Regions from separate parts of the Cryobacterium mannosilyticum genome, predicted to be linked through region 1. Evidence: predicted binding sites of a transcription regulator. Region 1 holds the regulator's gene; the other holds the start of a gene.

Region 1 (15,735 bases):
GGTTGCGACTGGGCGATCGCCCACAGCGCGGGGCGCCGGATGACGAATTCGGTGTCGGTGGTCGGATCGAGCACGACCAGGTCGGTGTTCTCCTGGGCTGCCGCCAGCGCCACCCGCACACCGTCGGACGGGACGGGACGGGCCTCGGGGTTCCAGGACCGCATCGCGGCCGTCGAGGAGAACACGGGCAGAACCCCACGGCCGTCGGGGCCGGCCACGGTGATGATCGAGAGTTCCTGGGTCTTGTCGATGACGAGACCGGTCGGGCCGACGCCGGCGTCGCCGAGCGCGGTCACGAGCGGGATGAGCAGCCGGGCCGTGCGGAGGGCGTCGACGACGCTCTCCTCCCCGGTCTCGCGGGCGCGGAAGAGCGCGAGGGCGGCAAGCAGCGCCTCGGGCGCCGCCCCGTCGTCGTCGGCATGGGTGTTCGCCTCGAATTCCCGGCCGGCCCACGGCTGCCCGGCGGAATCGGCGGGACCGGCCGGTTCGCCGGTCGAACCGAGGTTACGCGCCGGCGACATCCAGTGCCTCGCCCAGGGTGAAGGCGCCCGCGTAGAGGGCCTTGCCCACGATCGTGCCCTCGAGGCCGAGCGGGACGAGCTCGCGCAGCGCGGCGATGTCGGCGAGGCTGGAGATGCCGCCCGACGCCACGACGGGGCGGTCGGTGCGCTCCATCACCCGGCGGAGCAGCTCGATGTTGGGGCCCTGCAGGGTGCCGTCCTTGGTGACATCGGTGACGACGTACCGGGCGCAGCCGGCGTCTTCCAGCCGGGCGAGTACCTGCCAGAGGTCGCCGCCGTCCTTGGTCCAGCCGCGTGCCGCGAGGGTCGTCCCGCGCACGTCCAGTCCGACCGCGACGGCGTCGCCGTGCTCCGTGATCACCCGGGCCGCCCACTCGGGGTCCTCGAGCGCCGCGGTGCCGAGGTTGATCCGGCTGACGCCGGCGCCGAGCGCGGCCGCGAGGGACGCGTCGTCACGGATGCCGCCGGAGAGTTCGATCCGAACGCCTGGCAGCGAGCGGATCACGTTCCTGATCACCTCGGTGTTGTTGCCACGGCCGAACGCCGCGTCGAGGTCGACGAGGTGGATCCATTCGGCACCCTGCCTGGCCCAGTCGAGGGCCGCGTCGACCGGGTCGCCATAGTTGGTCTCGGTGCCGGCCTCGCCCTGGGTGAGGCGCACGGCCTTGCCGCCGGCCACGTCGACGGCGGGCAGGAGTACGAGACGCGGGGTGGGGTGCTGCTCAGTCATGGGAGTCCTCAGATCGGGGTGGGCGCGCGGCCCAGGGTCAGGCGAAGGGACCGGCTAACCGCGGAGCGAGCCGAGCCAGTTGGAGAGCAGGCGGATGCCGGCCTCCCCGGACTTCTCCGGGTGGAATTGGGTGGCCGACAACGGTCCGTTCTCGACCGCGGCGAGGAACGGGACGCCGTGCTCGGCCCAGGTCAGCCGGGGCTTCGGGAACGGCGGCATCACCTCGAGGGTCCATTCCTGAGCGGCGTAGGAGTGCACGAAGTAGAACCGCTCCTCTTCGATGTCCCGGAACAGCACGGAGTCCTCGGCGGGGGTGACGGTGTTCCAGCCCATGTGCGGGAGGATGGGCGCCTCGAGTCGGGTGACGGTGCCAGGCCATTCGCCCAGGCCCTCGGTGTCGACGCCGCGTTCGACGCCGTGTTCGAACAGAACCTGCATCCCCACGCAGATCCCGAGGACCGGGCGGCCGCCGGCGATCCTGCGGTCGACGATCTCGTCGCCGCGCACCGCCTTGAGGGCAGCCATCACCGCGCTGAACGCGCCGACCCCCGGAACCACGAGACCGTCGGCTTCGAGGGCCGTTTTCCGGTCGCTGGTCAGCGTAACCTCGGCACCGGCCAGTTCGAGCGCTTTGACGGCCGAGTGCACGTTGCCGGTGCCGTAGTCGAACACGACGACACGGCTCACAGCGCACCCTTGGTCGACGGGATGCCGGAGACGAGCGGGTCGAACGCCTTCGCCTGACGGAACGCGCGCGCGAAGGCCTTGAACTCGGCCTCGGCGATGTGGTGCGGGTCACGGCCGCCCTGCACGGTGATGTGCACGGTCAGGCCGGCGTTGAACGTGATCGCCTCGAAGACGTGCCGCACCATCGATCCGGTGAAGTGACCGCCGATCAGGTGGAACTCGAAACCGGCCGGCTCGCCGCGGTGCACCAGGTACGGGCGGCCCGAGATGTCGACGACGGCCTGCACGAGGGCCTCGTCCAGCGGCACGAGGGCGTCACCGTAACGGGAGATGCCCGACTTGTCGCCGAGCGCCTGGCGGATCGCCTGGCCGAGCACGATGCCGATGTCTTCCGCCGTGTGGTGCACGTCGATCTCGATGTCACCGCGGGCGCGCACGGTCAGGTCGGTCAGCGAGTGCTTGGCGAACGCGGTCAGCAGGTGGTCGTAGAACGGGACGGAGGTCTGGATGTCCGAGACACCCGTGCCGTCGAGGTTGAGCGTCAGGTCGATGCTCGACTCGCTGGTCTCCCGCTGAAGGTGGGCGACGCGGGGCGAGGAGGTCGTGGGAGTCAGGCTCATTCCGACAGTTTATTGGGCCGGGCGGCGGAGTGCTGCCCGAGCCCGGCCAGTGCCTCGAGGAATGCGGTCGTCTCCGCCTCGGTGCCCGCCGTCACCCGCAGGTGCCCCGGAATTCCGACGTCGCGCACCAGGACGCCCTCCGCCAGCAAGGCCTCGAAGGTGCCCCGGGGATCGTCCACCCCGCCGAACAACACGAAATTGCTCGCGCTGCGCAGTGGCCGGTAGCCGAGGACGGCAAGTTCGGTGACCAGGCGGTCCCGCTGACCGCGGATGTCGTCGACCATGGCGAGCATCTCGGGGCTGTGTGCCAGGGCCGCGATCGCCGCGGCCTGGGTGAGGGCCGACAGGTGGTAGGGCAGGCGCACCAGGCGGAGGGCATCCGTCACCGCCGGGTCGGCCGCAAGATAGCCGACCCGCGCGCCGGCGAATGCGAACGCCTTGCTCATGGTGCGGGAGACGAGGAGCCGTTCCCGCCCGGGCAGCAGGGTGAGTGCGCTCGGCGCGTCGGACGGGCCGAACTCGGCATAGGCCTCGTCGACGACCACGATTCCGTCGGCCGCGTCGTACACCGCCGCGATCGTGTCGAGCGACAGCGGGGTGCCGGTGGGGTTGTTCGGGGAGCAGAGGAAGACGAGGTCGGGCGACTCGGCGTCGACCCAGCTCCTGGCGGTGGCCGGGCTGAGCTCGAAGTCGGTGTCGCGGGTGCCGGCAATCCACCGGGTTCCGGTGCCGGAGGCCAGCAGGGGGTACATCGAGTAGGTCGGCGCGAAGCCGAGGACCGACCGGCCCGGACCGCCGAAGGCCTGCAGCACCTGCTGCAACACCTCGTTCGAGCCGTTGGCCGCCCAGATGTTCTCCCGGGTGAGACCGTGGCCGAGGTACCGGGCCAGCGACTCCCGCAGTTCGGTGAACTCGCGGTCGGGGTAGCGGTTGATGGTGCGGATGGCCTCGGCCATCGCGGCGACGATGTCGCCGGCGACGGCGTCGGGGATCCCGTGCGTGTTCTCGTTCACATTGAGCGCGACGGGCACGTGCAGTTGTGGTGCTCCGTAGGGGGTGAGTCCGCGCAGATTGTCGCGGAGGGGCAGGTCGTTGAGACTGGTCACTCCCCCAATGCTACCGGGGATGCCCGGGTGCCCCCGGGCGGCACCGATCACGCCCCAGTCGATTCAGAACCTGGCCGGCAGGGCGAGGCGCTGGCCCGGCTGCACGTTCTCGGAAGGCAGCTGGTTCAGGCTGACGATCTCGGCGATCACGTCGCGCGGGTCCGAGGTGGGGGCGATGGTCTCGGCCAGCTGCCACAGGGACTGGCCCGACGCGATGGTGACGTAGTCGAAGACCGTTGCGACGTCGGCCACCGTGGCCGCACCGGCGCTGGTGCCCTCCGCCGCTGCGATCCCGCCGTTGAGGGCGAGGGCGAGCGCGACGGCGGCAAGGGGGATCGCTGCGAGCGTCGTGAAGACGACCCGACCGCGTCGGGTGAGGTGCAGGCGGGTGCGGACGGAGGGCATCCGGACGGCGCCTGATCGGACGGCCCCCAGGTCGAGCGCCCCGTTGCTTCCGAGGGCAGTCATTCCGATTGCAGTGCTCATGTCGAACCTCCTGTGTAAAAACGCATCCGGCTCTCGGCCGGGAGAGCCGGATGCGAACCTATGTTCCGAATATATATTCGATTCTTCGAACAATCAAGAGATATTTGCGTTGTTTCCCGAAAAAGGTGACGACACACTCGAATAGATGTTTGTTTATCGTGCTCGAGATGGATACAGTTTCGATTGTCTGGATTGAATCAACCAGACGCCACCGACATTCGGGTCTGACGGCGGTTTCGACCGCTGACAGGACCGGTTCACCGAGACGAGGAGCGACATCGTGACGCAGGACAGCAGCGGTCCCCGCGACAAGGGCGGAACCAGGCGGCGCAAGAGCCTCAGTGAGAAGCAGCTCGCCATTCTGGACGTGATCCAGCGCTCGGTGAGTCAGCGCGGCTATCCGCCGAGCATGCGCGAGATCGGGGACGCGGTCGGCCTCTCGTCGCTGTCGAGCGTCACCCATCAGCTCAACCAGCTGGAGCTGAGCGGGTACCTCCGGCGCGACCCGAACCGGCCTCGGGCGCTCGAGGTGCTGATCGAGATTCCGCAGTCGCCGGAGGACGTGGCGGCCGGCGGTGCGGAGAGCTACCAGTCGGGTGTGCAGGTCGGCGATGCGGCCATGGTGCCGCTGGTCGGCCGGATCGCGGCCGGCGTGCCGATCATGGCCGACCAGATGATCGACGAGATCTTCCCGCTCCCCCGCCAGCTGGTGGGCAAGGGCGAACTGTTCATGCTCAAGGTCGTCGGCGAGTCGATGATCGACGCCGCCATCTGCGACGGCGACTGGGTCGTCGTCCGCCAGCAGAAGACGGCCGAGAACGGCGAGATCGTCGCGGCCATGCTCGACGGCGAGGCGACGGTCAAGGTGTTCCGCCAGCGCGACGGACACATCTGGCTGCTGCCGCGCAACACCAACTTCGAGCCCATCGTCGGCGACCACGCCGAGATTCTCGGCAAGATCGTGGCGGTGCTGCGCTCGGTCTGATCTTCTCGCGCGGAACGGCCCTGTCGGTGTTCCGGCAGGGCCGTTCTGCGTTCGGCTGGCGCTCAGGCCGGGGGCCGCGTTTAGGCGGGGATGCCGGCACCGATGCGCGCGCGCACCGCGCGGGTGGCGGTCACCATGTTGTGCAGCGATTCGGCGGTCTCCGCGTAGCCGCGGGTCTTGAGTCCGCAATCCGGGTTGACCCAGACCTGGCGCTCCGGGATGGATTCGAGGGCCCGGTCGAGCAGCTCGGTGATCTCCGCCACGCTCGGCACCCTCGGTGAGTGGATGTCGTACACGCCCGGTCCGATGCCGTGGTCGAATCCGCCGGCCTCGATGTCGGCGACGACCTCCATCCGGGAGCGCACGGCCTCGATGCTGGTGACGTCGGCGTCGAGGTTCCGGATGGCGTCGATCACCACGCCGAACTCCGAGTAGCAGAGGTGGGTGTGGATCTGGGTGGCGTCGGCCACGCCGGCTGTGGCGAGGCGGAAGGAGCCGACCGACCAGTCGAGGTAGTCGGCGTGGTCCCTCTTCTTCAGCGGGAGGAGTTCGCGCAGGGCAGGTTCGTCGACCTGGACGAGCCTGATCCCGGCCGCCTCGAGGTCGGTGATCTCGTCCCGGAGCGCCAGCGCGACCTGCCGGGCGGTGTCGCCCAACGGCTGGTCGTCGCGCACGAACGACCAGGCGAGGATCGTGACCGGTCCGGTGAGCATCCCCTTGACCGGCTTCCTGGTCAGCCCCTGGGTGTAGGTCGACCAGTCGACGGTGATCGGGCGGGGCCGGGACACGTCCCCCCAGAGGATCGACGGCCGGGTGCACCGGCTGCCGTAGGACTGCACCCAGCCGTTCTCGGTCACCTGGAAGCCGTCGAGCTGCTCGGCGAAGTACTGCACCATGTCGTTGCGCTCCGGCTCGCCGTGCACGAGCACGTCGAGCCCGATCTCCTCCTGCAAGGCGACCACCCGGGCGATCTCCGCCTCCATCAGAGTGCGGTAGCCGTCGGCGGACAGCGTTCCGGCGAGGTGCCTGGCCCTGGCCCGGCGGATCTCCCCGGTCTGCGGGAAGGACCCGATGGTCGTGGTCGGCAGCAGCGGCAGCCCGAGGGCGGCATCCTGCGCGGCCAGCCGGGTCCGGTAGTCGCCGCGGCTGAAGTCCGCCTCGGTGAGCGCCGCGGCGCGGGCACGCACCGCGGAGTCTCGCACGCCGGGAGCGGTGCGCCGGGATTCGAGCGCGGCGGATGCTGCCGCCAGCTCTGCCGCGATGGCTTCCCGGCCCTGCGAGAGGCCTCGGGCCAGGGCGGCGACCTGGCCGACCTTCTGGTCGGCGAAGGCCAGCCAGGACGTCAGTTCGTCGCCGAGCGCGGACTCATCGTCGACGTCGTGGGGAACGTGCAACAGGGAGGTGGACGTGGACACGGCCACCCGCGAGGAGAACGCGCTGAGCCGTTCGGCCTTCTCGAGCGCCCCGGCCAGGTCGCCGCGCCAGATGTTGTGCCCGTCGATCACCCCGGCGACGAGGGTCTTCCCGGCCAGGCCGGGGGTGTCCTGGGACAGGGCGCCGCGCACGAGGTCGAGTCCGATCGCGTCGACCGGTGTACCCGCGAGCACGGGAAGGGCGTCGTCGAGGCTGCCATACGGTGCCGCGACGAAGATGGCCGGCCGGGCGGACAGTCGGCCCAGGGTGGCGTAGGCCCAGCCGAGTGCGGTCAGTGCCTTGTCCCGGGGGGCGTCGATGCTCTCGCTGACCAGAGCCGGCTCGTCGAGTTGCACCCACTCGGCGCCGGCTTCGGCGAGTCGCTGGAGCAAGGTGGCGTAGACGGGGAGCAGGTCGTCGAGGCGGTCCAGGGGCGAGAAACCGGCGGGGGCCTCGTCACTGGCCTTGCTCAGCAGGAGGAACGTGACCGGGCCGACGATGACCGGGCGGGTGAGGTAGCCGGCCGTTTTCGCCTCGACGAACTCCCGCACGATGCGATCGCTGGAGAGCGAGAACACGGTCTCCGGGCCGATTTCGGGGACCAGGTAGTGGTAGTTGGAGTCGAACCATTTCGTCATCTCGAGCGGCAGGTTCTCGCCCGCGCCGCGGGCGAGGGTGAAGTACCCGGCCAGGTCGATCCCCCCGTCGGCGCCCACCAGCGACGCATACCGGGCGGGGACGGCTCCGACGGTGCAGAGGGTGTCGAGCACCTGGTCGTAGAAGGAGAACGAGCCGGGGATGGACGAGTCGTCGGCGCCGAGGCCGAGGGCCACGAGGCGCTCCCGGGTGGCCTGGCGCAGGGTGGCCGCGGTGTCCTCGAGCTCGGCGGCGCTGGTCGTGCCGGCCCAGAACGACTCGACGGCCTTCTTGAGCTGGCGGCGGGGGCCGATCCGCGGGTAGCCGAGGATGGTTCCGGCAGGGAATGGGGAGGTGGCGGTCATGGGGTGTCCTTTGCGGGGTGGGATCGTGCCTCGGATGGTGCGGGGCTTTTCGGTGCGGGCAGTGCCTGTGCCCGCACGATTTCGGGCGCGACGGTATCTCCGAGGCGCGTGCGGGCCGTTCGGTGGGAGGGGAAAGGAAGAGGGTGACGCCCGGAACGGGTCGCGGCGGGGCCGATCTACACGGTCGCCGGCAGCTTCGTCGGCGCCGAGACCGGAGCCGTGAGCAGTCCGCAGCCGCCGAGCACCTCGAGCACGGTCTCGTGCTCGTTGAAGGCGTAGAGGTGCAGCCCGGGAGCCCCGCCGGCGATCACCTGGCCGGCGAGGTCGATGGCGTGCTGGATGCCGATCTCACGCTGGCCTTCCTTGGTCGGTTCGATCTCGAGCCGGATCGACAGGTCGGAGGGCATTGGTTCGCCGGACAGCTCGATGATGCGGCGCAGTCTCGCCGGGCTCGTCACCGGCATGATGCCGGGAAGGAGCGGGAAGAGGACGCCGGCCTCCCTGGCGCGCTGGGCGAAGCAAAGGTAGTCGTCGGCATGGAAGAACAGCTGCGTGATGCCGAGGTTCGCCCCCGCCGCCTGCTTGGCGAGCAGGGTGTCGATGTCCTGCGCCGAGGACCGGGAGCGCGGGTGCCCGTTCGGGAACGCCGCCACGGCGATGCGCACCTTCTCGCGCCCGGGCTTCACGGCGCGGGCGGCCGGGATGCCGGGGATGATCGACTCCCGGTACGGTGATTTCTCGGCCTGGACCCGGTGGATGAGCTGCACGAGTTCGGCGGCGCTGCCGAAGTCACCGAGGAACGCCTCGCCCTCCTTCGCTCCCGCCGGGGGGTCGCCGCGCAGCGCGAGGAAGCTGCGCACTCCCGCGTCGAGGAACTCACGGATCAGCCGGTTCGCCTCCTCATGGGTGGAGCCGACGCAGGTGAGGTGGGCCATGGCCTCGACGTTCGTGGTGCGCAGGATCCGGCTGAGCACGTCGAGCGAGGATCGGCGGGAGGACCCGTTGGCACCGTAGGTGACCGAGAGGAAGTCGGGGCCGGCCGCGGCGAGCCGCTCGATCGTCGTCTCGAGAGCGGATGCGGCCGCATCCGTCCTGGCCGGATAGAGCTCGAAGGAGAACGGGATTCGACCGGGACAGGCCGGGTCCGACGTCTTCTGCATGTGCACCTCATTCGACAGTTGCCCGCACCGGCGGGTGCCGGGCGGCCGCGGACCGCCGGGCAGGCCTGGCGGGTGTTCGCGGGCGGATGCCGGGCTCGGCTGTCGCTCCATGCCCCCGAGCTGAAACCTCGGCGGCAACGATTGAATGAGACTCTAGCAACCCCGCTCGAGGGCCGCCAGACTGTGACTTCATGTGTCGCGCAGGCCCCGGTGATCGAACCTGTCGAGAGCCGGCCCCGGTGATCGAACCTGCCGAGATCCGGCTCAGGCGCTGACGGAGGGCCGAACGATGAACGGGCCGAACTGGGCCTGGATGTCGGGGGTGACCAGGGCGGTCACCTCGGTGCCGGTCTCGACGTAGTCCGTCGAGAGCACCTGTCCCTGGTCGTGCAGCGCGGCGATGAGGTCGCCGCGCTCGTAGGGGATGAGCAGCCTGAGCTCGATCTTGGGGCGCGGCAGGAGCTCGGAGACGGCCGCGAGAAGCTCGTCGATGCCCTCGCCGGTGCGGGCGGAGACGAAGATGCCCTGCGGCCACAGCCCCCGCAGCACCAGCCGGTCGTCCTCGCCGACGAGGTCGGCCTTGTTGAAGACGACGATCTCGGGGATGTCCCTGGCGCCGACCTCGCCGATCACCTCGCGCACCGTGGAGAGCTGGCTGGCCGGGTCGGGGTGGGAACCGTCGACGACGTGCACGATGACGTCGGCGTCGGCCACTTCCTCGAGGGTGGAACGGAAGGCCTCGACCAGCTGGTGAGGCAGGTTGCGCACGAAGCCGACGGTGTCGGTGAGGGTGTACAGGCGCCCGTCGGCCGTTGTCGACTTGCGCACGGTGGCGTCGAGGGTGGCGAAGAGGGAGTTCTCCACGAGCACGCCGGCCCGGGTGATCCGGTTGAGCAGGCTCGACTTGCCGGCGTTGGTGTAGCCGACGATGGCGACGGATGGCACGGAGTTGCGCTTGCGGTTGGCCCGCTTGGCCTCACGAGCGGGTTTCATCTCGAGGATCTGCTTGCGGAGCCGGGACATCCGGGTATGGATGCGGCGCCGGTCGAGCTCGATCTTCGTTTCACCGGGGCCGCGGGAGCCCATGCCCGCGCCGGCGCCGCCGACCTGGCCGCCGGCCTGGCGGGACATCGAGTCGCCCCAGCCGCGCAGGCGCGGCAGGAGGTACTCGAGCTGGGCGAGTTCGACCTGCGCCTTGCCCTCGCGGCTCTTGGCGTGCTGGCTGAAGATGTCGAGGATGACGGCGGTGCGGTCGATGACCTTGACCTTGACCACGTCCTCGAGTGCACGTCGCTGGCTGGGGGCCAGTTCGGTGTCGGCGATCACGGTGTCGGCGCCCATCGCCTTCACGATGCCGGCGAGTTCCTCGGCCTTGCCCTTGCCGAGGTAGGTGCTCGCGTCGGGCTTGGCGCGGCGCTGCATCAGCCCGTCGAGCACGGTCGCGCCCGCCGTCTCGGCGAGGGCGGCGAGCTCGCGCATGGAGTTCTCCGCGTCGGCCACGGTGCCCTGGGTGTACAGGCCGATCAGCACGACGTTCTCGAGTCGCAGTTGCCGGTATTCGACCTCGGTGACGTCCTCGAGTTCGGTGGAGAGGCTGGGCACGCGGCGGAGCGCGTTGCGGTCCTCCCGATCCTGCTGCGCCCCGTCGTGGCCCTCGTCGGATTCCGCGGTGGACGAGTCGGCCTGCAGGGCCTGGGCGGAACCGCTCCGGAATAGCGAATAGCCAGCGGCTTTGCTCTCGGCGCTGGCCAGGACGCGCGCTACCACATCGTCGTCGTTGTCGTGCTCGGTTGGCTCAATCATTGCTTTAACCTTAGTTCCTCGAAGCACGATAGGTTCCCTACTATGGCCTCAGACCACTACTTCACCCCGGCACCCGACAGCGCCCTGAAACTCAGGCAGATCACTGTTTCGCTGGGCGGCCAGGACCGGCTGTTGACGACCGCCAATTCGGTCTTCAGCCCCGACCACATCGACACCGGCACCCAGGTCCTGCTCGGCAACGCTCCGACCCCGCCGCCGGGCGGCGACTTCCTCGACCTCGGCTGCGGCTGGGGACCGATCAGCCTGCACCTGGCCCTCGCCTCGCCCCGGGCCACCATCTGGGCGGTCGACGTGAACGAGCGCGCGCTCGACCTCGTGCGGCTCAACGCGGAGAAGCTGGGCCTGACCAACGTCACGGCCGTGCTGCCCGACCAGGTTCCGGCCCATCTGAGCTTTCGCACGATCTGGTCGAACCCGCCGATCCGGGTGGGCAAGAGCGAGCTGCACAACCTCCTGCACACTTGGCTGCCGCGCCTGGAGCCCGACTCGGATGCCTGGCTCGTCGTGCAGCGCAACCTCGGCTCCGACTCGCTGCAGCGCTGGCTCGACGGCGACCTGCCCGACGAGTTCACGACCAGCCGGCACGCCATCAGCAAGGGCTTCCGGGTGCTCCGCGTCAAGCGCCACGAGTGACTCCCGGGCTCGGCGACTGACGCCGAGCCGGTCCGGCGCGTTCTCAGGCCAGGCGGAAGACCCCGTCGAAGACCAGGTCGGCCGGGCCGGACAGTGACACGTGCTCGCCGTCCTCGGTCGGGAACATCCGCACGCCCAGCACGCCGCCCCGCACTTCGACCCGCCACTGGTTGGGTGCCCCGGCTCCGGCCCAGTGCCGGGTCGCGAGGGCCGCCGCGGCGGCGCCGGTACCGCAGGACAACGTTTCGCCGCTGCCGCGCTCGTGCACGCGCATCCGGATGCGGCCGACGCCGTCGACGACCAACGGATCGTTGGGCACCACGAATTCGATGTTCGCGCCGGCCGACGGCTCCGGGTCGAGCTGCGGCACGAAGGTGAGGTCGGCGTTCTCCAGTTCGGCGTCGTCGGCGAGGGCCACGACGACGTGCGGGTTGCCCACGTTGATGCCGAGGCCGGGGCGGGCGACCGGCAGGTTCTTGGCCCGCACGAGCGGTTCCCCGCCGTCGAGCTTCCACCGGCCGAGGTCGACCTGGTAGCCGGTTCCGCCGCGCTGCACGTCGCGCACTCCCCCGCGCGTTCCGATGCTCAGGGTCTCGCCGCCGGCGAGCGTCGCCAGGCCCTGCTCCACCAGGAACCGGGTGTACACGCGGATGCCGTTGCCGCACATTTCCGAGACGGTGCCGTCGGCGTTCCAGTAGTCCATGAACCATTCGGCCTGGTCGTCCTCGGCCAGTGCGGCGCCGCCCGCGTCGAGGCTGCGCGAACGCACCGCACGGATGATGCCATCGCCGCCGATGCCGAACCGGCGGTCGCAGACGGCGCGGATCTGGTCGGGGGTGAGGTCGATGCGGCCGTCAGGGTCGGCGAACAACACGAAATCGTTGCCCGTGCCGTGGCCCTTGGTGAAGTTCAGATCCAGTCCCATGGGTCCAGTTTAGGAGAGCGGCGTCGCCGGCATCCCGCCGTCGATCCGATCGACGGCCTGCTGCACCCGGTCGGCGGCGGCGGAGTCGATCCAGTGGGTGTGCGGGGAGCGCTTGAACCAGCTGACCTGTCGCCGGGCGTAGCGGCGGGTGAACTGCTGGGTCTGCTCGATCGCCTCGGCACGGGTGAGGGTGCCGCGAAGCTGGCCGAGCGCCTGCGCGTAGCCGATGGCCCGGCTGGCCGTGACGCCGGTTTCGATTCCCGCCGGGATCAGCGCCTCGACCTCGTCGGGCAGCCCCGCGGCCCACATCGCGGTGACACGCGCGTCGAGGTGGGGCGTCAGCTCGTCCCGGGGCGCGCGCAGCCCGACGGTCACGGTCGGCCGCCAGTAGACCGGGTCACCGGGCAGCGCCGCGGAGTGCGGGGCTCCGGTGATTTCGACGACCTCGAGCGCGCGCACGAGCCTGCGGCCGTTGCTCGCGCCGATCCGGGCCGCAGCGGCCGGGTCGACGGCTGTGAGCCGGGCGTAGAGCGCGCCGGGGCCCTGCTCGACCAGTTCGGTCTCCAGCCGCGCCCGGAGCACGGGGTCGGTACCGGGGAACTGGAAGTCGAACACGACAGACGACACGTACAGCCCGGAGCCGCCGACGAGGATGGGCACGGCTCCCCGCCCGATGATCTCGGTGATGGCCGCCCTGGCCTCGATCTGGTACCGCGCGACCGTGGCCTCATCGGTCACCGCCAGCACGTCGAGGAGATGGTGCGGGATGCCGCGGCGTTCCGCCACGGAGAGCTTGGCGGTGCCGATGTCCATTCCGCGGTACAACTGCATGGCATCCGCGTTGACGATCTCCGCGGCCCGGCCGCTCGCGGCCAGGCGTTCCGCGAGGTCGAGGGAGAGCTCGGACTTGCCGGTGCCGGTCGGCCCGACCACGACCACCAGTCCGGGGCCGGCGTCCGTGTCGACGTCGTGCACCCGGTTAGCGCTCCCCGTCGGTGACGTCGTAGATCGGGGTCGTGGAAACCGTGCTGCGCGCCGCGGCGGGCAGCCCGGTGGAGGGCAGGCCCAGGGTCGGCATTCCGAGGGACACGGCGCCGCCCGTCGCGGCTGCACCGCTGTGGCTGGGCACCCCGCACGCCTCGGCCTCGGCCAGGTCCCAGGCATCGCCGGCGCGGGTGCGCCGGATCCGCAGCGGGGAGCCGTCGAGCGAGTCGGCGATCAGGTGGAACGGCGCCGCCTGGGTCACGGTCACGGTGACGATGTCGCCGGGCCGGGGCAGTTCGGACCCTGCCGGGACGTCGAAGTGCACCAGCCGGCTGTCGGGGGCGCGCCCGCTCAGCCGGTGGGTGTCGGCATCCTTGCGGCCCTCGCCGTTGGCGACCAGGAGGTCGACCTCTCGGCCGATCACGGCCTGGTTCTCCTCCCAGGAGATGCGCTCCTGGAGCGCGGCGAGGCGTTCGTAGCGGTCCTGCACGACCTCTTTGGGCACCTGGTCGGCCATGGTGGCGGCCGGGGTGCCTGGCCGGATCGAGTACTGGAAGGTGAACGCCGTCGCGAACCGGGCCAGTTCGACCACGCGGAGGGTCTCCTGGAAGTCCTCCTCGGTCTCGCCGGGGAAACCGACGATGATGTCGGTGCTGATCGCCGCGTGCGGCATCTGGGCCCGCACCCGGTCGAGGATGCCGAGGAAACGGGCGGAGCGGTAGGAGCGCCGCATCGACTTGAGGATGCGGTCGGAGCCGGACTGCAGGGGCATGTGCAGCTGAGGCATGACCGCCGGGGTCTCCGCCATCGCGTCGATCACGTCGTCGGTGAACGCGGCGGGGTGCGGGCTGGTGAACCGGATGCGTTCCAGCCCCTCGATCCGTCCCGCGGCGCGCAGCAGCTTGCCGAACGCGAGACGGTCTCCGAATTCGACGCCGTAGGAGTTGACGTTCTGGCCGAGCAGGGTGACCTCGATCGCCCCGTCGTCGACGAGGGACTGGATCTCGGCGAGGATCTCGCCGGGACGGCGGTCCTTCTCCTTGCCGCGGAGCGCCGGCACGATGCAGAACGTGCAGGTGTTGTTGCAACCGACCGAAATGGACACCCAGCCGCTGTAGCTGGAGTCGCGTTTGGTCGGCAGGGTGGACGGGAAGGTTTCCAGCGCCTCGAGGATCTCGAGCTGGGCCTCGCCGTTGTGGCGGGACCGTTCCAGCAGGCTGGGCAGCGACCCCATGTTGTGGGTGCCGAACACGACGTCGACCCAGGGGGCCTTGGCCAGGATCGTGTCCTTGTCCTTCTGGGCGAGGCAGCCGCCCACGGCGATCTGCATGCCTTCGTGGCGCCGCTTCACCGACGCCAGCTGGCCCAGGTTGCCGTAGAGCTTGTTGTCTGCGTTCTCCCGCACGGCGCAGGTGTTGAGCACGACGATGTCGGCCTCCTCGCCGGCGGCGGGCACGTAACCGGCCGCCTCGAGCGAACCGCTCAGGCGTTCGGAATCGTGCACGTTCATCTGGCAGCCGAAGGTGCGCACCTCGTAGGTGCGCACCCGGCCGTCCGCGGCGCGGGCCGCGCTCGACGGCGCGATCAGGGTGCGGGTGCGGGTCATCGGGTCGTCCTCGGTGCTCGCTGCCGGTGGGCTCAGCGTCACGGCGCCGGAGAATGGGGATGCGGGGGTGCTGCGGGTCATAGTGGCCTCAGTTTACGCGTCGAACCCTGAGCGCGGGAAAGGACCGCCGGATCAGCGGAACCGCACCCGTGATGCTCCCCCGGAACCGGACCGGGACGCCAGGGCGGCCTTGACGGCCAGGCGCACTGCGGACGAGGCGTAACCCTTGCGCATGAGGAACCCGGTCAGCCTCCGGTCGACGGTCTGGTCGTCGAGGCGGCCCAGTTGCTGCACCCGCTTGCAGGCCAGTTCGATGGCGCGTTCCGCCTCGTCGTCGGGGAGCTCTTCGAGCTTTTCGAGGATCAGGTCGTGGTCGAGGCCGCGGCGGCGCATCTCCGCCTGCACCCCGGACCGGCCCAGGCCCTTGCGTTCGTGGTGGCTGTGCAGGATCTGGTCGGCCAGCTTGCCCTCGTCGATGTAGCCGAGTTCGGCGAACCGGTCGATGACCTCGTCGATCTCGTGTTCGGCGATCTCGGTGCCGGCCAGAACAGTGCGCGCCTCGGTGGCCGACAGTGAGCGTGCGCGCAGCCGCTGCAGCAGCATCTGCTCCGCGTGTTCCCGTTCGGCCGCCGCATCGGCCTCGGCGGTGGCCGAGGAAGCCGCACCCGGGGCATCCTCGTCTGCCTCGTGCGCCTCGGGCGGCGCCTCGGTCGGGGCTGAACCTGCCGGGGCGGAACCATTCGGGGCTGAACCGGCCGGGGCCCCACCGCGCAGGTAGGTGACCGGGGCCAGTGCCGGTGTTCCCGCGGCGATGTCCTCCGCGGCCGGTTCGGCCGACAGGGCCTTCGCCGCGGCCCGAGCCCTGCTTTTCGCGCGGGCCGCGCTGATCGGGGTGACCTCGTCGGCCGGTTCGAAGTGCACCATCGCGGCTACGCGCCCTTGCGCGCTGCGAGCTTCGCCGGGACGGACTTGGCGTCCAGGCCGGCCTCCTTGGCCGCGGCTGCGGCGGCGGCCGTGACTGCGGCTGCAGCGGCGTCGGCTGCGAGTTGGGCCT
Region 2 (15,735 bases), on a different contig from region 1:
ACATCGTCGAAATCCTCCGCGACGCCGGATTCGAAGTGGTCGGCGAAGCCGGCGACGGCGAAACCGCCGTCGCCCTCGCCACCGAGCTGCGGCCCGACCTGGTGATCATGGACGTGAAGATGCCGCACCTCGACGGCATCTCCGCCGCCGAACGCATCACCAAGGCGCACATCGCGCCGGTCGTGCTGCTCACGGCGTTCAGCCAGAAAGAGCTCGTCGAGCGGGCCACCGAGGCCGGCGCGCTGGCCTACGTCGTCAAGCCGTTCACGCCGAACGACCTGCTCCCGGCGATCGAGATCGCCCTCTCCCGGTACAGCCAGATCATCACGCTCGAGGCCGAGGTCGCCGACCTGGTCGAGCGCTTCGAGACCCGCAAGCTCGTCGACCGGGCCAAGGGCCTGCTCAACGAGAAGATGGGCCTCTCCGAACCGGAGTCGTTCCGCTGGATCCAGAAGGCGTCCATGGACCGTCGCCTCACCATGCACGACGTCGCCCAGGCGATCATCGAGCAGCTCTCCGCCAAGAAATAGGCGACGCTCTCAACTCAGAACGAGACGCGCAGGCAAACCGTGGGTGGACGGGTTGCCTGCGTTTCGTCTATGCCTGGGCAGGCAATTCCTTGATCAGGTTGGTGATCCGGATGGTCGAACAGCGCCGGCCCCGATCGTCGGTGACGACGATTTCGTGGGTGGTCAGCGTGCGGCCCAGATGCAGCGGCGTGCAGACGCCGGTGACATAGCCGGACGTGGCCGACCCCGTGTGGCTGGCATTGATCTCGATGCCCACTGCGAGACGCCCGTGGCCGGCGTACAGGTTGGCCGCCATCGACCCGAGCGACTCGCCCAGCACCACGTAGGCTCCGCCGTGCAGCAGCATCGCCGGCTGGGTGTTGCCGGCGACGGGCATCCGCGCGATCGCCCGTTCGATCGTGAACTCGACGAACTCGATCCCCATCTTCTCGGCCAGGCTGCCTGCCCCGCGCTCCTGAACCCAGGCCAGCGCGTCTTCGGTCTTCTCGATCATGATCACCTTTGGTCGCCGCACCCTGCCCGCGTCTGGCGACGCTTGTAGGCTGTCTCTGTGTTGGATTCCGAAAAGCCTACCCTGATGATCATCGACGGCCATTCCCTGGCCTACCGGGCGTTCCATGCTCTCCCGGTCGACAGTTTCCAGACCCGGGACGGGCAGCACACCAACGCCATCCACGGGTTCATCTCGATGCTGCTGAGCCTGCTGCGCAACGAGAAGCCCACCCACATCGCGGTGGCCTTCGACATCTCCCGGTTCTCCTTCCGCACCCGCGAGTACCCCGACTACAAGGGCACCAGGGCCAGCACTCCCAGCGAATTCATCGGCCAGGTCCCGCTGCTCCAGGACGCCCTCGCCGCGATGAACATCACGACCCTGACGAAGGAAGACTTCGAGGCCGACGACATTCTCGCGACCCTGTCCGTGCGCGGCACCGACGAGGGGTACCACGTGCTCGTCGTCTCCGGCGACCGGGACACCATCCAGCTCGTCAACGACAACGTCACCCTGCTCTATCCGGCCAGCCAGGGCGTGTCCGCACTGACCCGGTACGACCCGGAGCGCGTGATGGAGAAGTACGGCATCGAGCCGGCCCAGTATCCGGATGTCGCGGCGCTGGTCGGCGAAACCAGCGACAACCTGATCGGCATCTCCAAGGTCGGCGAGAAGACGGCCGTGAAATGGCTGGGACTCTACGGCAGCCTCGACGGGATCCTCGAACACGCCGATGAGATCAAGGGCGTCGTCGGCAACAACCTGCGCGAGCAGAAGGAGAACGCGATCCGCAACCGCCGGCTGAACCGGCTGGTGACCGACCTCGACCTGCCCGTGCAGATCACCGACCTGGCCCGCGGCCAGATCAACGAACCGGCCGTGCGCGACATCTTCGGCCGGCTCGAATTCAAGACCCTTCTCGACCGGGTGATCAAGCTCGAGGGTGGGCCCGTCGACGCCGACTCGGCCGCGACTCCGGCCGCGGCCCCGGAAACCGTCCCCGCCCCGACGGCGCCCGCCGCGCAGGACCTGCTCGACGAGGAACTCGGCGCCTGGATCGGCCGGGCCGTGGCTGCTTCACCGGAGGGCCTCGGCCTGTGCGTCGAGGTGCAGGACGGCAAGGCGATCGGGTTCGGCCTGGCCGGCCCGACCGAGACCGTCAACCTGCCCTGGCAGCCGGGCCGCACCGACTACCTCCCGCTCGAGGAATGGCTCGCCAGCGACTCGCCCAAGATCATGCACGACGCCAAACACCAGATCAAGGCGCTGCGCCGGAGCAACCTGGCCTTCACCGGCCTGGCCACCGACACGCTCATCGCCGGTTGGCTTCTGCGCCCCGGCGGCCCCGACAAGACGCTCACCGACCTGGTCACCCGCTATCTCGACGAGACCCTTCCCGTGCACGACCCCAACCAGCTCGTGCCAGATGAGGCCGAGGCCGGGGGAGTGCCGATGCAGGCCTGGTACACCTTCCGCCTCGCCCAGGTCCTGGCCGCGCAGCTCGACGAGGGCTCCCAGCGGGTGCTGACGGGCATTGAGATGCCCACCCTGGTCGCGCTCGTGGACATGGAGCTGACCGGGGTCGCCGTCTCGCACGACGAGCTGTCGGCGTTGTCCGCCCAGCTCGGCGAACGCTCCGCAGCCCTGGCCGCGGGCGCCTATGCCGAGATCGGCCGCGAGGTCAACCTCGGGTCGCCCAAGCAGCTCCAGGAGGTGCTGTTCGACCAGCTCGGGATGCCGAAGACCCGGGCGAACAAGACCGGGTATTCCACGGATGCCGGCGCCCTCGCCGACCTGCAGGCCAGCAACCCGCACCCCTTCCTCGACCTGCTCCTGCAGCACCGCGACGCGACCAAGCTGCGCCAGATCGTGGAGACCCTGGACAAGGCCATCGACGCGACCGGCCGCATCCACACCAACTACGTGCAGATCGGCACGGCCACCGGGCGCATCTCGTCGACCGACCCCAACCTGCAGAACATTCCCGTGCGCACCGAAGAGGGTCGCCGCATCCGCGCCGCCTTCCACGCCGGGCCCGGCAGCGAGTGCCTGCTCACGGCGGACTACTCCCAGATCGAAATGCGCATCATGGCGCACCTCTCCGAGGATGCCGGGCTGATCGAGGCCTTCAACGCCGGCGAGGACCTGCACCGGTTCGTCGGCGCGAGCGTGTTCGGCGTCGCCCCCGCCGACGTCACCCCCGAGATGCGCACCAAGGTCAAGGCGATGTCCTACGGCCTCGCCTACGGGCTGAGCGCATTCGGGCTGTCCCGCCAGCTTCGGATCGACACGAAGGAAGCCAAACAGCTGATCGGTGACTACTTCGCCCGGTTCGGCGCGGTGCGGGACTACCTCAGGCATGTCGTCGAACAGGCCAAGCTCGACGGCTACACCGCCACCATCTACGGCCGTCGCCGTCCCTTCCCCGAGTTGCACAGTGCCAACCGGGTGCTCCGCGAGAACGCGGAACGTGCGGCCCTCAACGCGCCGATCCAGGGCTCGGCCGCGGACATCATGAAGATCGCGATGAACGGGATCGCCGACGACCTGGCCGAGGGCGCCCTCGAGTCCCGGATGATGCTCCAGGTGCACGACGAACTGATCTTCGAGGTCGCCCCCGGGGAATGGGACGCCCTCCGCGCTGTTGTGACGCATCGGATGGAGACGGCGGCCGACCTCCTCGTGCCGCTCGAGGTGCAGGTCGGCCGAGGCGCGAACTGGGATGCGGCCGCGCACTGACCTGAAGCACCTGCCCTACCGCGGTTCGCCCAGCGGCCCCGTTCCGGTGTCCGGCGGCACCGCAGTCACGCTGACCAATTCCTCGCGGCCGGCGGACGGGCCCGCCACGTCCAGGATCTGCACCGGGCCGACACCGGGAGCGTAGAGCTTGTACTGCAGCACATCCGGTTCGATCGTGATCGTGTCCCTCGTGAGCAGCACCTCCGTGAAATGTCCGAGGGGGACGGTGGCCATCTCCGTGAAGCTGACGACCTCACCGTTGTCCTCGGCCTGGCCCCGGTAATACTCCTGCCGGTACTTCTGACCCGGACGCGGCTCGGCCGGAAGCAGGATCCCCGGCTGGGCGCCGTCGACACCGGCCTCGAACGAACCCGCGGTCGAGGTGACCAGGCCGTTTTCGAACTCGGCCGTCTCCTCGCCCAAATACCAGATCGCGCCTTTCGAATCCTGGGCGTACCAGTCGAAGGTGTCCTCCACCACCGCGCCATCCTGGGAGACCGTGTCCCTGACCACCCTGGCGGTGATGCCGTTCGCGATCTTCCGGGTCGCGCCAGTCGCGGTGACCTCCACGTCCATTACGGCGCCGGTGCCGTCGGTCTCCCGGTAGGTCCACTGGGTGCCCGGCTTCATCGGCCAGTACCGGTTGGTGATCTCGGCCGAGAACTCCTTCGGGTCCAGTGTCACCTTCTCGCTGCCCAGGGGCAGCGCCCGGTCGCCCCCGGTCGCCGTGGGCTCGGTGGTTGCGACGGTCGTCGTGCAGGCTGACAGCAGCACCGCGGTGCCACTGAGAACAGCGAGGACGGCAAGGATTCGCCGAGCCCGATTCGATTTGTCTTTCATTAGAGCCTCCCGGTTTTCATCGGTTTGCGTCGATGGGGCGGCACGGATGCGTTCCGCCGATACCCAGAGTGCGCCGTCGGTTCTGAACCCACCCTGAACGATCGCAACTCGACGCCGGGGCATCGTTCAGGGTGGAGTCAGCATCCGTCTCCTACCGTGATGAAGGTCGGGCGACGCGCCCGGTCTACCAGGCAAGGAGAAGCCATGCAGAAGAAAATGAAGATGAAGACGACACACAAGGCAGCCGTTGCAGGACTCGCCACCTTGGCCGGCCTCGGCGTCGTGGGCGGCCTCCCTGCCGCGAACGCCGCAGACACCGGCCACAGTGAATCCGACACGGCCATCACCGGTGCCGCGCTCGTCCAGGCGAGCGCCGCGGCCCTGGCTGAGACCGGCCAGGGCCGGGTCACCGAGACCGAGGTCGGCGACGAGGAGAGCTACTATGAGGTCGAAGTGACCTTCGCCGACGGCACCGAGGTAGATGTGCAACTCGACCGGGCTTTCCAGGTCGTGCCTGCGCTCAAGGGCGGTGCCGAGGGCTGAGCCGGACCCACAGTCCACCGTGCGGCCCACCCGGCGGCCGCACGGAAGCCAGGCAGGAGAGGCGCCCCATGAAAGTGCTCCTGGTCGATGATGACGAGAAGATCACGACCGCCCTCGGCCGCGGCCTCCGCGCCGAGGGATTCACCGTGGACGTCGAGCGCAACGGCATCGACGGACTGTGGCGGGCGGGCGAGGGCACCTACGACGTCATCGTCCTGGACATCATGATGCCGGGCCGGAACGGCTTCCTGGTCTGCGCCGACCTCCGCGCGGCCGACAACTGGACGCCGATCCTGATGCTGACCGCGAAGGACGGCGACCTGGACGAGGCGGAGGCGCTGGACACCGGCGCGGACGACTACCTCGTGAAGCCGTTCTCCTTTCCGGTTCTCGTGGCGCGGCTTCACGCCCTGATCCGCCGGAGCGGTTCGGCGACGCCGCCGCCGAGCGGGGTCGCCGACCTCCGGGTCGACCCGCTGTACCACCGGGTCTGGGTCGGCGAGAGCGAGGTCACGGTCACCTCCCGAGAGTTCGACGTGTTGCACTACCTGGTGCACCGCGCCGGCCAGGTGCTGTCAAAGCAACACATCCTCGACGGCGTGTGGAGCGACGACTTCGACGGCGACCCGAACATCGTCGAGGTGTACGTCGCCCGGCTACGCCGCAAGCTCGAGCAGCACGAATCCCGGGCCGAGATCGAGACCGTGCGCGGGGCGGGCTACCGCCTGGCCGCCGGCCCCGCCGGCCCCGCCGGCTCAGGACCTCGGTAGGGTCGGTTCCGTGCGGGTGACCCGGCTGATCGGAGGCGTGCGCTGGCGGATCACCGCCGCCGCAACCTTCGTCGTGCTGGTTGTGCTGGTGGTCACCGGCGGCGCCCTAGTCGCCGCCCAACGGTCGGTGCTGACCGACAACGTCGACGAGAACCTGCGTCGGCACAGCAGCGCCATCATCGCGGCGCTCGATTCCGGAACCCAGCCGGCCCTCATCGCCAGCCAGGGCGACGACGAATCCTTCGCCCGGGTGACGGATGCCGCCGGCCGGGAGATCGCCGCCACCGCCCGCACCCTCGCCGACGCGCGCCTGGCCGCGCCACCCCGCTCGGCCGACGGATTCCAGACCATGCGGTCCAGTCCCGGCCCGGACTTCCGGCTGCTCGCCACGACCAGGAACGGCCTCCGCGTGCTCGTCGGCACACCCCTGGACGACGTGCAGGACAGCGTCGACACTCTCCTCAGGGGCCTGCTGATCGCGGTTCCCGCCGCGTCGCTGCTCCTCGCGGTAGTGGTCTGGCTGCTGGTTGGTCGGGTCCTCCGACCGGTCGAGGCCATTCGCCGCCGGGTCGCGGGCGTATCCGGCTCCACCCTGAACCGGAGGGTGCCCGAACCGAAGACCCAGGATGAGATCGCCCGGCTCGCGCGCACCATGAACGAGATGCTCGAACGGGTGGAAACGGCCGACACTCGGCAGCGGCGCTTCGTTGCGGACGCGTCGCACGAGCTCCGCACGCCGCTGGCCCGCATTCGCGCCCAGCTCGAGGTCGATCGGGCGCACCCCGAGGAGGCGGACGCCGCAGCCACCCGGCAGAGCGTGCTCGACGAGGCCGACACGCTGCAACGGCTGATCGACGACCTGCTCCTGCTCGCCCGCGCCGACAACGCGCAGGAACCACGCGTGGGCGACCTCGTCGACCTCGACGACGTCGTGATGGCCGAGGCACGCCGGATGCGCGGCACCGAATCGGTCTCGGTCGACGTCAGCCGGGTGTCCGGCGCCCAAGTCCGGGGGAACCGCGACCGGCTCGCCCGGGTGGTGCGCAACCTGCTCGACAACGCGGTGCAGCACGGCGGCCCGCAGATCGTGGTCAGCCTGCGCGAGGTCGACGGTCAGGCCGAACTCACCGTGGCGGACGACGGACCGGGAATCCCGGCCGCGGAGCAGGACCGCGTCTTCGAACGGTTCGCCCGGGTCGACGAGGCCCGGTCCCAGGGCGCCGGCGGCAGCGGCCTCGGTCTCGCGATCGCGAGGGAGATCGTCGCCGCCCACGGAGGGGCGATCGTGATCGACCCGCTTCACCGGTCGGGCGCGCGGTTCGTGGTGACCCTGCCGATCGGGGGGAAGACGGCGCGGTCCCCGGTGTCCTAGGCTCGGGCCATGACACACGAGCCTCAGCGCACACCGACGGCGATCGACGCGATTGCCGAGGACTGGGTCGACACCCTCGTCGACCTCGACCCGACGGTGGGGACCTACATCGGCCGCACCGAGGGCGACGGCCGGTTCGGGGACTACTCGCCCGCCGGCGACGAGCGCCGCCGGCTCGAGGCGAAGAAGGTCATCGCCCTCCTCGATGCGGCACCAGTCGCCGACGACGTCGACGTCGTCACCCGCACCGACCTGCGCAGCTCGCTCGCCCTCGACGTGGAGAGCCACGAGGCCGGACTGCAGTTGCGTGACCTGAACGTGATCGCATCGCCGGCCCAGGGCATCCGTGACATCTTCGACCTCATGCCCACCGCGTCGGTGCACGACTGGGAGAACATCTCGTCCCGGCTGGCCGCCGTGCCTGCGGCAATGGACGGCTATCTCCAGACCCTCCGCGAGGGAATGCGCCAGGGGATCATGCCAGCCAGGCGCCAGGTGCGCGAAGTCGCCGGACAGGCGAAACGCCACGCCGCGAACGGCGGTTTCTTCGCCCGGTTCGCCGCGGAGGCGAGCCTGGAATCCGGCAGCCTGCCGGCCTCGCTGGCCACCGACCTCGCCGCGGGGGCGCGCGCCGCCGCCGCCGCCTACGGCACGCTCGCCGAATTCCTCGGCGGCACGCTGGAAGGCGCCGCACCCGAGAAGGACGCGGTCGGCCGTGAACTGTACGCGCTCCAGTCCCGCCGTTTCCTCGGCGCCACCATCGACCTCGACGAGACCTACGACTGGGGCGTCGAGGAACTGGCCCGGATGGTCGCCGAGCAGGAGAGCATCGCCGACCAGATCAAGCCGGGCGCGAGCGTGCTCGAGGCGATCGCCCACCTCGACACCGACCCGAGTCGCAAACTGCACGGCACGGAGGCGCTGCAGAAGTGGATGCAGGAGACCAGCGACCGCGCCGTGGCCGAACTCTCCGGCACCCAATTCGACATCCCCGACGAGATCAAACGGCTCGAGTGCCTGATCGCCCCCACCCAGGAGGGCGGGATCTACTACACCGGACCCACCGACGACTTCTCCCGCCCCGGCCGGATGTGGTGGTCCGTCCCCGTCGGCGTCACCGAATTCGACACCTGGCGCGAACTAACCACCGTTTACCACGAGGGAATCCCCGGGCACCACCTGCAGATCGGCCAGGCCGTCTACAACCGGGCCAAACTGAACACCTGGCGCCGTCAGCTGGCCGGCACCTCGGGCCACGCCGAGGGCTGGGCCCTCTACGCCGAACGCCTGATGGAACAGCTCGGCTACCTCGACGACCCGGCCGACCGCCTCGGCATGCTCGACGGGCAGCGGATGCGCGCCGCCCGCGTCGTGCTCGACATCGGGGTGCACCTGGAGAAGCAGCTCCCGGACGGTTCCGGACCGTGGACGGCGGACTACGCGTTCGACTTCCTCCGCCGGAACGTGAACATGAACGACGGCTTCGTGAAGTTCGAGGTCAACCGTTACCTCGGCTGGCCCGGCCAGGCACCCTCTTACAAGGTCGGCCAGCGGATTTGGGAAGAGCTGCGCGACACCTACCGCGAGAAGGAGGGCGACGCGTTCTCGATCAAGGACTTCCACCGCAAGGCCCTGGACCTCGGCGGGGTCGGCCTCGACACGCTGCGTTCGGCGATGCTCGGTTAGGGTCCGCTTTCGGTGGCGGGACCGGGCTCGTCACCGGTTCCGGCCGGTTCGGGTGAAGTTGCCGCGCCCCTCCGCAAACAGCTAAGGTTGACTGTCACGTTTGTGACGACCTATCCGCTGCCATGCGCGGTGCGCAACCCTGAAATCCTTTCTGCGCGTGGCCCGATCTATGTCCATCCTGGAGCAACTACTACATGACAATCGCAACGACCGAACGGGCACCCAAGCAGGTCGCCATCAACGACATTGGATCTGCTGAAGACTTTCTTGCCGCGGTCGAAAAGACTCTGAAATTCTTCAACGACGGCGACCTCATCGAAGGCACCGTGGTGAAGATCGACCGCGACGAGGTTCTCCTCGACGTGGGCTACAAGACCGAGGGTGTCATCCCCTCCCGCGAACTTTCCATCAAGCACGACGTTGACCCCTCTGAGGTCGTCAAGGTCGGCGACCTGGTTGAGGCCCTCGTTCTTCAGAAGGAAGACAAAGAAGGCCGTCTCATCCTGTCCAAGAAGCGCGCTCAGTACGAGCGTGCATGGGGCGACGTCGAGAAGATCAAGGAGTCGGATGGCGTTGTCACCGGCTCGGTCATCGAGGTTGTCAAGGGTGGCCTCATCGTGGACATCGGCCTCCGTGGCTTCCTTCCCGCATCGCTCATCGAGCTGCGCCGCGTTCGCGACCTGACCCCGTACCTGGGCCAGGAGATCGAGGCCAAGATCCTCGAACTCGACAAGAACCGCAATAACGTCGTGCTGTCCCGCCGTGCCCTGCTCGAGCAGACGCAGTCCGAGAGCCGCACCACGTTCCTCAACAACCTCCAGAAGGGACAGGTCCGCAAGGGCGTCGTCTCGTCGATCGTCAACTTCGGTGCGTTCGTCGACCTGGGCGGCGTTGACGGTCTGGTTCACGTCTCCGAGCTCAGCTGGAAGCACATCGAGCACGCCAGCGAGGTCGTCGAGGTCGGTCAGGAAGTCACCGTCGAGATCCTCGAGGTCGACCTCGAGCGCGAGCGCGTGTCGCTGTCGCTCAAGGCGACGCAGGAGGACCCGTGGCAGGTCTTCGCCCGCACCCACGCCATCGGCCAGGTTGCACCGGGTAAGGTCACCAAGCTCGTCCCGTTCGGCGCGTTCGTTCGCGTCGCCGAGGGCATCGAGGGCCTGGTCCACATCTCCGAGCTCTCCGGCAAGCACGTTGAGCTCGCCGAACAGGTCGTCTCCGTCGGCGACGAGGTCTTCGTCAAGGTCATCGACATCGACCTCGAGCGTCGCCGCATCTCGCTGAGCCTCAAGCAGGCCAACGAGGGTGTCGACCCCGAGGGCACCGAGTTCGACCCGGCACTCTACGGAATGCTCACCGAGTACGACGACCAGGGCAACTACAAGTACCCTGAGGGCTTCGACCCGGAGACCAACGAGTGGCGCGAAGGCTTCGAAACCCAGCGCGAGAAGTGGGAGCAGGACTACGCTGCAGCCCAGGCTCGCTGGGAAGCCCACAAGAAGCAGGTGGCCTCCGCCAACGACGAGATCATCGCCCCCGGCGATGTCCCGTCCGCAGCAGGTTCCTCCTTCTCCAGCGAGACCGCCGGCGCCGGCACCCTCGCAGACGACGAGGCCCTCGCCGCTCTGCGCGAGAAGCTCTCCAGCTCCAACTAGCAGCGAATCTCCACCCCGCCGGACGGCACCTGCACGGTGCCGTCCGGTTGAACCAGGCCGGGCCCTTCGGGGTCCGGCCTGTTTTGTTCCCGCACGTGACAGATCCGGTCCCGACCGACACCGTGCCGGCCGACGACTCGACGACGCCGGTCACCATCACCTGTCCGCGTCAGCGGTGGACTGCACGGGTAACCCGGGGCGCTGAGCGCCCCGAGGGACGTTAGCATTGCACGGGTGTACCTGATTGGACTGACCGGCGGGATCGCATCCGGAAAAAGCACCGTGGCGCGCAGGCTGGCCGAACTCGGCGCCGTGCACATCGACGCCGACCGCCTCGCCCGGGTCGCGGTCGAGCCCGGCACCGCAGCCCTCGAGGAGATCACCCGCTCATTCGGCCCCACGGTGATCGCGCCGGACGGCAGCCTCGACCGGGCGGCGCTGGGGGCCGTCGTCTTCGCCGACCCTGCGTCCCTCGCCCTGCTCAATTCGATCGTGCACCCGGCCGTTCGTTCCCTGTCGAACCTGATGATCCGCGAGGCCGCGGAGAGGGACCCGCACGCGGTCGTCGTCTACGACGTCCCCTTGCTGGTGGAGGCCGCCGTCGACCACCCGTTCGACCTGATCGTGGTCACCCAGGCCGACGAGGCAACCCGGGTGCAGCGGATGGTCGACCTCCGCGGGATGCCCGAGGCGGAAGCCAAGCGCCGGATCCGGTCCCAGGCCAGCGACGCCGAGCGTCTGGCCGTCTCGGACGTCGTCATCGACACCACCGGCACTCTCGGCCAGACCCTGGCCCAGGTCGACGATCTCTGGCACCGTGTGCGGGCCGCCGCCGAGTCGACTGTCAGTGGTGCTCCATAGACTGGAGTCATGGAACCCACGCGCTCTGTACATCCGTTCGAGGTCGTGAGCGAGTACACCCCCAGCGGTGACCAGCCGACCGCGATCGCCGAGCTGGCCGGCCGGATCAACGCCGGAGAGACCGACATCGTGCTGCTCGGTGCCACCGGAACCGGAAAGTCCGCGACGACCGCCTGGCTGATCGAGCAGGTGCAACGCCCCACCCTGGTGCTCGCGCACAACAAGACCCTGGCCGCGCAACTGGTGAACGAGTTCCGTGAGCTGATGCCCAACAACGCCGTCGAGTACTTCGTCTCCTACTACGACTACTACCAGCCGGAGGCCTACGTACCGCAGACCGACACCTTCATCGAGAAGGACTCGTCGATCAACGCGGAGGTGGAGCGGCTGCGGCACTCCACCACCAACTCGCTGCTGAGTCGGCGCGACGTGATCGTCGTGTCCACCGTCTCCTGCATCTACGGCCTCGGCACCCCCGAGGGTTACCTCGAGGCGATGATCGCCCTGCAAGTCGGCCAGAAGGTCAGCCGGGACTGGCTCGTCCGCCGGTTCGTCGCCATGCAGTACCAGCGCAACGACGTCGACTTCTCCCGGGGCCACTTCCGAGTTCGGGGCGACACCATCGAGATCATCCCCATGTACGAAGAACTCGCGATCCGGATCGAGATGTTCGGCGACGAGATCGAGGCGCTCTACAGCCTGCACCCGCTGACCGGCGACATCGTGCGCAAGCTGGAGGCGGTGTCGGTCTTTCCCGGTTCGCACTACGTGGCCAGCACCGACGTGATGCACCGGGCAATCGGCACGATCCTGGAGGAGCTGGCCGAGCGTCTCGAACAGCTCGAGCGGGAGGGCAAGCTGCTCGAGGCCCAGCGGCTGCGGATGCGCACCACCTTCGACCTGGAGATGATGGAGCAGATCGGTTTCTGCTCCGGGATCGAGAACTACTCGCGGCACATCGACGCCCGGCAGCCGGGGGAGGCGCCGCACTGCCTGCTCGACTACTTCCCCGACGACTTCCTGATGGTCATCGACGAGTCGCACGTGACCGTGCCCCAGATCGGCGCCATGTACGAGGGGGACTCATCGCGCAAGCGCACCCTCGTCGAACACGGCTTCCGGCTCCCCAGCGCCCTGGACAACCGGCCGCTCAAATTCAGTGAGTTCAAGGGCAGGGTCGGCCAGACCGTGTACCTGTCCGCGACCCCCGGCAAGTACGAGATGGGCATCGCCGACGGCGTCGTCGAGCAGATCATCCGCCCGACCGGGCTGATCGACCCGCAGATCGTCGTGAAGCCCAGCAAGGGGCAAATCGACGACCTCCTCGAAGAGATCCACAAGAGGGTCGAGCGCAACGAACGGGTGCTCGTCACGACCCTGACCAAGAAGATGGCCGAGGAACTCACCGACTTCCTCACCGAGGCCGGAGTGCGGGTGCGATATCTGCACTCCGACGTCGACACCCTGCGCCGGGTCGAACTGCTCACCGAACTCCGCGCCGGCGTTTACGACGTGCTCGTCGGAATCAACCTGTTGCGGGAGGGTCTCGACCTGCCGGAGGTGTCGCTGGTCGCCATCCTCGACGCCGACAAGGAAGGTTTCCTCCGTTCGGCGACCTCTCTCATCCAGACCATCGGCCGCGCCGCCCGCAACGTGTCCGGCGAGGTGCACATGTACGCCGACCGGCTCACCGCCTCGATGGAACGCGCCATCGACGAAACCGACCGCCGCCGTGAGAAGCAGGTGGCCTACAACACCCTGCACGGGATCGACCCCACCCCCCTCCGCAAGCGGATCGCGGACATCACCGAGGTTCTCGCCCGTGAGGAGGCGGACACCGCCGAGCTTCTGGCCGGCCGCTCCGACAGGCGCAAGGGGAGCGCCCCGACGCCTCGCCGCCAGGGCCTGGCGGCCAACGGCGCCAACGACCTGGAGTCGATCATCGCGGACCTGAACGGTCAGATGCTCGAGGCTGCCGGGGAACTCAAATTCGAACTCGCGGCGCGCCTGCGAGACGAGGTGTCCGAGCTGAAGCGCGAACTGCGCCAGATGGAGAAGGCCGGCCACATCTAGCCACATCGAACGGTTGGCGCTCGGGGCGGCGCTCGGCAACGGCCCGGCGAAAACGCGCACTGTCGAACATGTGTTCGCTCAGGGCGTGGTGATGTCGCACCGGAGTGTGGGCGGCACTGCATAGACTCGAACGGTGTCAATTTCCAAGGTAGAGTCCGGGTCAAAACTCAGTGTTCGCGGCGCACGGGTGCACAATCTGCACAACGTGGACCTGGAGATCCCTCGGGATTCCCTCGTGGTCTTCACCGGCCTGTCCGGGTCGGGCAAGTCATCGCTCGCCTTCGACACCATTTTCGCGGAGGGCCAGCGCCGCTACGTCGAGTCGTTGTCCGCCTATGCGCGCCAGTTCCTCGGCCAGGTCGACCGCCCCGACGTCGATTTCATCGAGGGGCTCAGCCCGGCCGTCTCGATCGACCAGAAGTCCACCAACCGCAACCCACGGTCCACGGTCGGCACGATCACCGAGGTGTACGACTACATGCGACTGCTGTGGGCGCGGATCGGTGTGCCGCATTGCGCCGTCTGCGGTGAGGTCATCCAGGCCCAGACCGTGCAGCAGATCGCCGACCAGCTGATGGAGCTGGAGGCCGGCATCCGCTACCAGGTGCTCAGCCCCGTCGTGTCGCAGAAGAAGGGCGAGTTCGTCGACCTGTTCAAGGAACTCGCCGCCGGCGGTTATTCGCGGGCGATCGTCGACGGCACGCAAATCCAGCTCAACGAGCCGCCCGTGCTCAAGAAGCAGATCAAGCATGACATCTCCGTGGTCGTCGACCGGCTCGTTGCCGGGCCGGAACTGCTCAGCCGGCTCACCGACTCCCTCGAGACGGCGCTCAAACTGACCGACGGCATCGTGCAGATCAACTACGTCGACGGCGAGGGCGACGACGCCTGGCAGAGCTATTCGGAGAAGCTCTCCTGCCCGAACAACCACCCCGTGCAACTGACCGAGATCGAACCGCGCACCTTCTCGTTCAACGCGCCGTTCGGCGCCTGCCCCGAGTGCTCCGGGCTCGGCACGCGCATGTCCGTCGACGCCGACCTGCTGCTCGGCGACCCGGAGCTCAGCATCGCCGACGGCGTCGTGCTGCCGTGGACCACCCAGGGCAAGGGCCTCTTCCAGTACTACGAGAAGCTCCTCGACGGGCTCTCCCGCGACCTCGACTTCTCCCTCGACACCCCCTGGGGCGAGCTGCCCGCCGAGGTGCAGGACGCCGTGCTCCGCGGCGACAACTTCGAGGTCAAGGTGAAATGGAAGAACCGCTACGGCCGGGAGATGAGCTACACCTCCGGATTCGAAGGCGTCGTGCCCTACATCGAACGCCAGTACCTCCAGGCCGAATCCGACACCCAGCGGGCACGCTGGGGTGAGTACCTGCGTGAGGTCGACTGCCCGGTCTGCTCCGGCACCCGGCTCAAGCCTGAAGTCCTCGCCGTGCTGGTGCACGGGTCGAGCATCGCGGATGTCTGCAACCTCAGCCTCACCGACGCCCGCGGTTTCATGAACAAACTGGAGCTCACCGACCGCGAATCGACCATCGCGGCGCAGGTGCTCCGGGAGATCAAGGCCCGGCTGGACTTCCTGATCCGGGTCGGCCTGAACTACCTCAACCTGGCCAGGGCCGCCGCGACACTGTCCGGCGGTGAGGCGCAGCGCATCCGTCTCGCCACCCAGATCGGCTCAGGCCTCACCGGCGTGCTCTACGTGCTCGACGAACCGAGCATCGGGCTGCACCAGCGGGACAACCGCCGGCTGATCGAGACCCTGGTGGCCCTGCGCGACCTCGGCAACACCCTGATCGTCGTCGAGCACGACGAAGACACCATCAAGACCGCGGACTGGATCGTCGACATCGGTCCGGGCGCCGGCGTCAACGGAGGCCACGTCGTGCACTCCGGCTCCTACGAGAGCCTGCTGACCAACAAGAAGTCGCTGACCGGCGACTACCTGGCGGGCCGCAAGGTCATTCCCACGCCGAGTACGCGACGCGAGATCGACCCGGCCCGTGAGATCACCGTGGTCGGTGCCGAGGCGAACAACCTCCGCAAGGTGTCGGTGAGCTTCCCCCTCGGCACCTTCACCGCCGTCACCGGGGTCAGCGGCTCCGGCAAGTCGTCCCTGGTCAACGACATCCTCTACCGGGTCCTCGCCAACCGCCTCAACGGCGCACGCAAGCTG

The links. Region 1 encodes LexA, which represses DNA repair genes until DNA is damaged. Its sites were predicted from a motif close to TCGAACANNTGTTCGA; they were not measured.
Region 2: a site for LexA is predicted at 13,622-13,637, ahead of uvrA (excinuclease ABC subunit UvrA). Genes of this name have one in related genera too.

What each region holds. Positions count from the first base shown of each region.
Region 1 is NZ_SOFM01000044.1:62,327-78,061, reverse strand. It holds gene E3O32_RS14395 (SseB family protein) at 1-521, opposite strand, end outside; gene priA (bifunctional 1-(5-phosphoribosyl)-5-((5-phosphoribosylamino)methylideneamino)imidazole-4-carboxamide isomerase/phosphoribosylanthranilate isomerase PriA) at 505-1,251, opposite strand; gene hisH (imidazole glycerol phosphate synthase subunit HisH) at 1,306-1,938, opposite strand; gene hisB (imidazoleglycerol-phosphate dehydratase HisB) at 1,935-2,558, opposite strand; gene E3O32_RS14375 (histidinol-phosphate transaminase) at 2,555-3,664, opposite strand; gene E3O32_RS14370 (LysM peptidoglycan-binding domain-containing protein) at 3,728-4,150, opposite strand; gene lexA (transcriptional repressor LexA) at 4,431-5,135, shown strand; gene metE (5-methyltetrahydropteroyltriglutamate--homocysteine S-methyltransferase) at 5,216-7,549, opposite strand; gene E3O32_RS14355 (methylenetetrahydrofolate reductase) at 7,726-8,709, opposite strand; gene hflX (GTPase HflX) at 8,974-10,512, opposite strand; gene E3O32_RS14345 (class I SAM-dependent methyltransferase) at 10,555-11,166, shown strand; gene dapF (diaminopimelate epimerase) at 11,210-12,091, opposite strand; gene miaA (tRNA (adenosine(37)-N6)-dimethylallyltransferase MiaA) at 12,101-13,066, opposite strand; gene miaB (tRNA (N6-isopentenyl adenosine(37)-C2)-methylthiotransferase MiaB) at 13,071-14,681, opposite strand; gene E3O32_RS14325 (regulatory protein RecX) at 14,814-15,605, opposite strand; gene recA (recombinase RecA) at 15,611-15,735, opposite strand, start outside.
Region 2 is NZ_SOFM01000007.1:204,721-220,455, reverse strand. It holds gene E3O32_RS02490 (ANTAR domain-containing response regulator) at 1-530, shown strand, start outside; gene E3O32_RS02485 (hotdog fold thioesterase) at 598-1,023, opposite strand; gene polA (DNA polymerase I) at 1,081-3,762, shown strand; gene E3O32_RS02475 (hypothetical protein) at 3,778-4,602, opposite strand; gene E3O32_RS02470 (PepSY domain-containing protein) at 4,807-5,145, shown strand; gene E3O32_RS02465 (response regulator transcription factor) at 5,214-5,915, shown strand; gene E3O32_RS02460 (sensor histidine kinase) at 6,265-7,287, shown strand; gene E3O32_RS02455 (DUF885 domain-containing protein) at 7,297-8,973, shown strand; gene rpsA (30S ribosomal protein S1) at 9,168-10,625, shown strand; gene coaE (dephospho-CoA kinase) at 10,860-11,486, shown strand; gene uvrB (excinuclease ABC subunit UvrB) at 11,496-13,559, shown strand; gene uvrA (excinuclease ABC subunit UvrA) at 13,693-15,735, shown strand, end outside.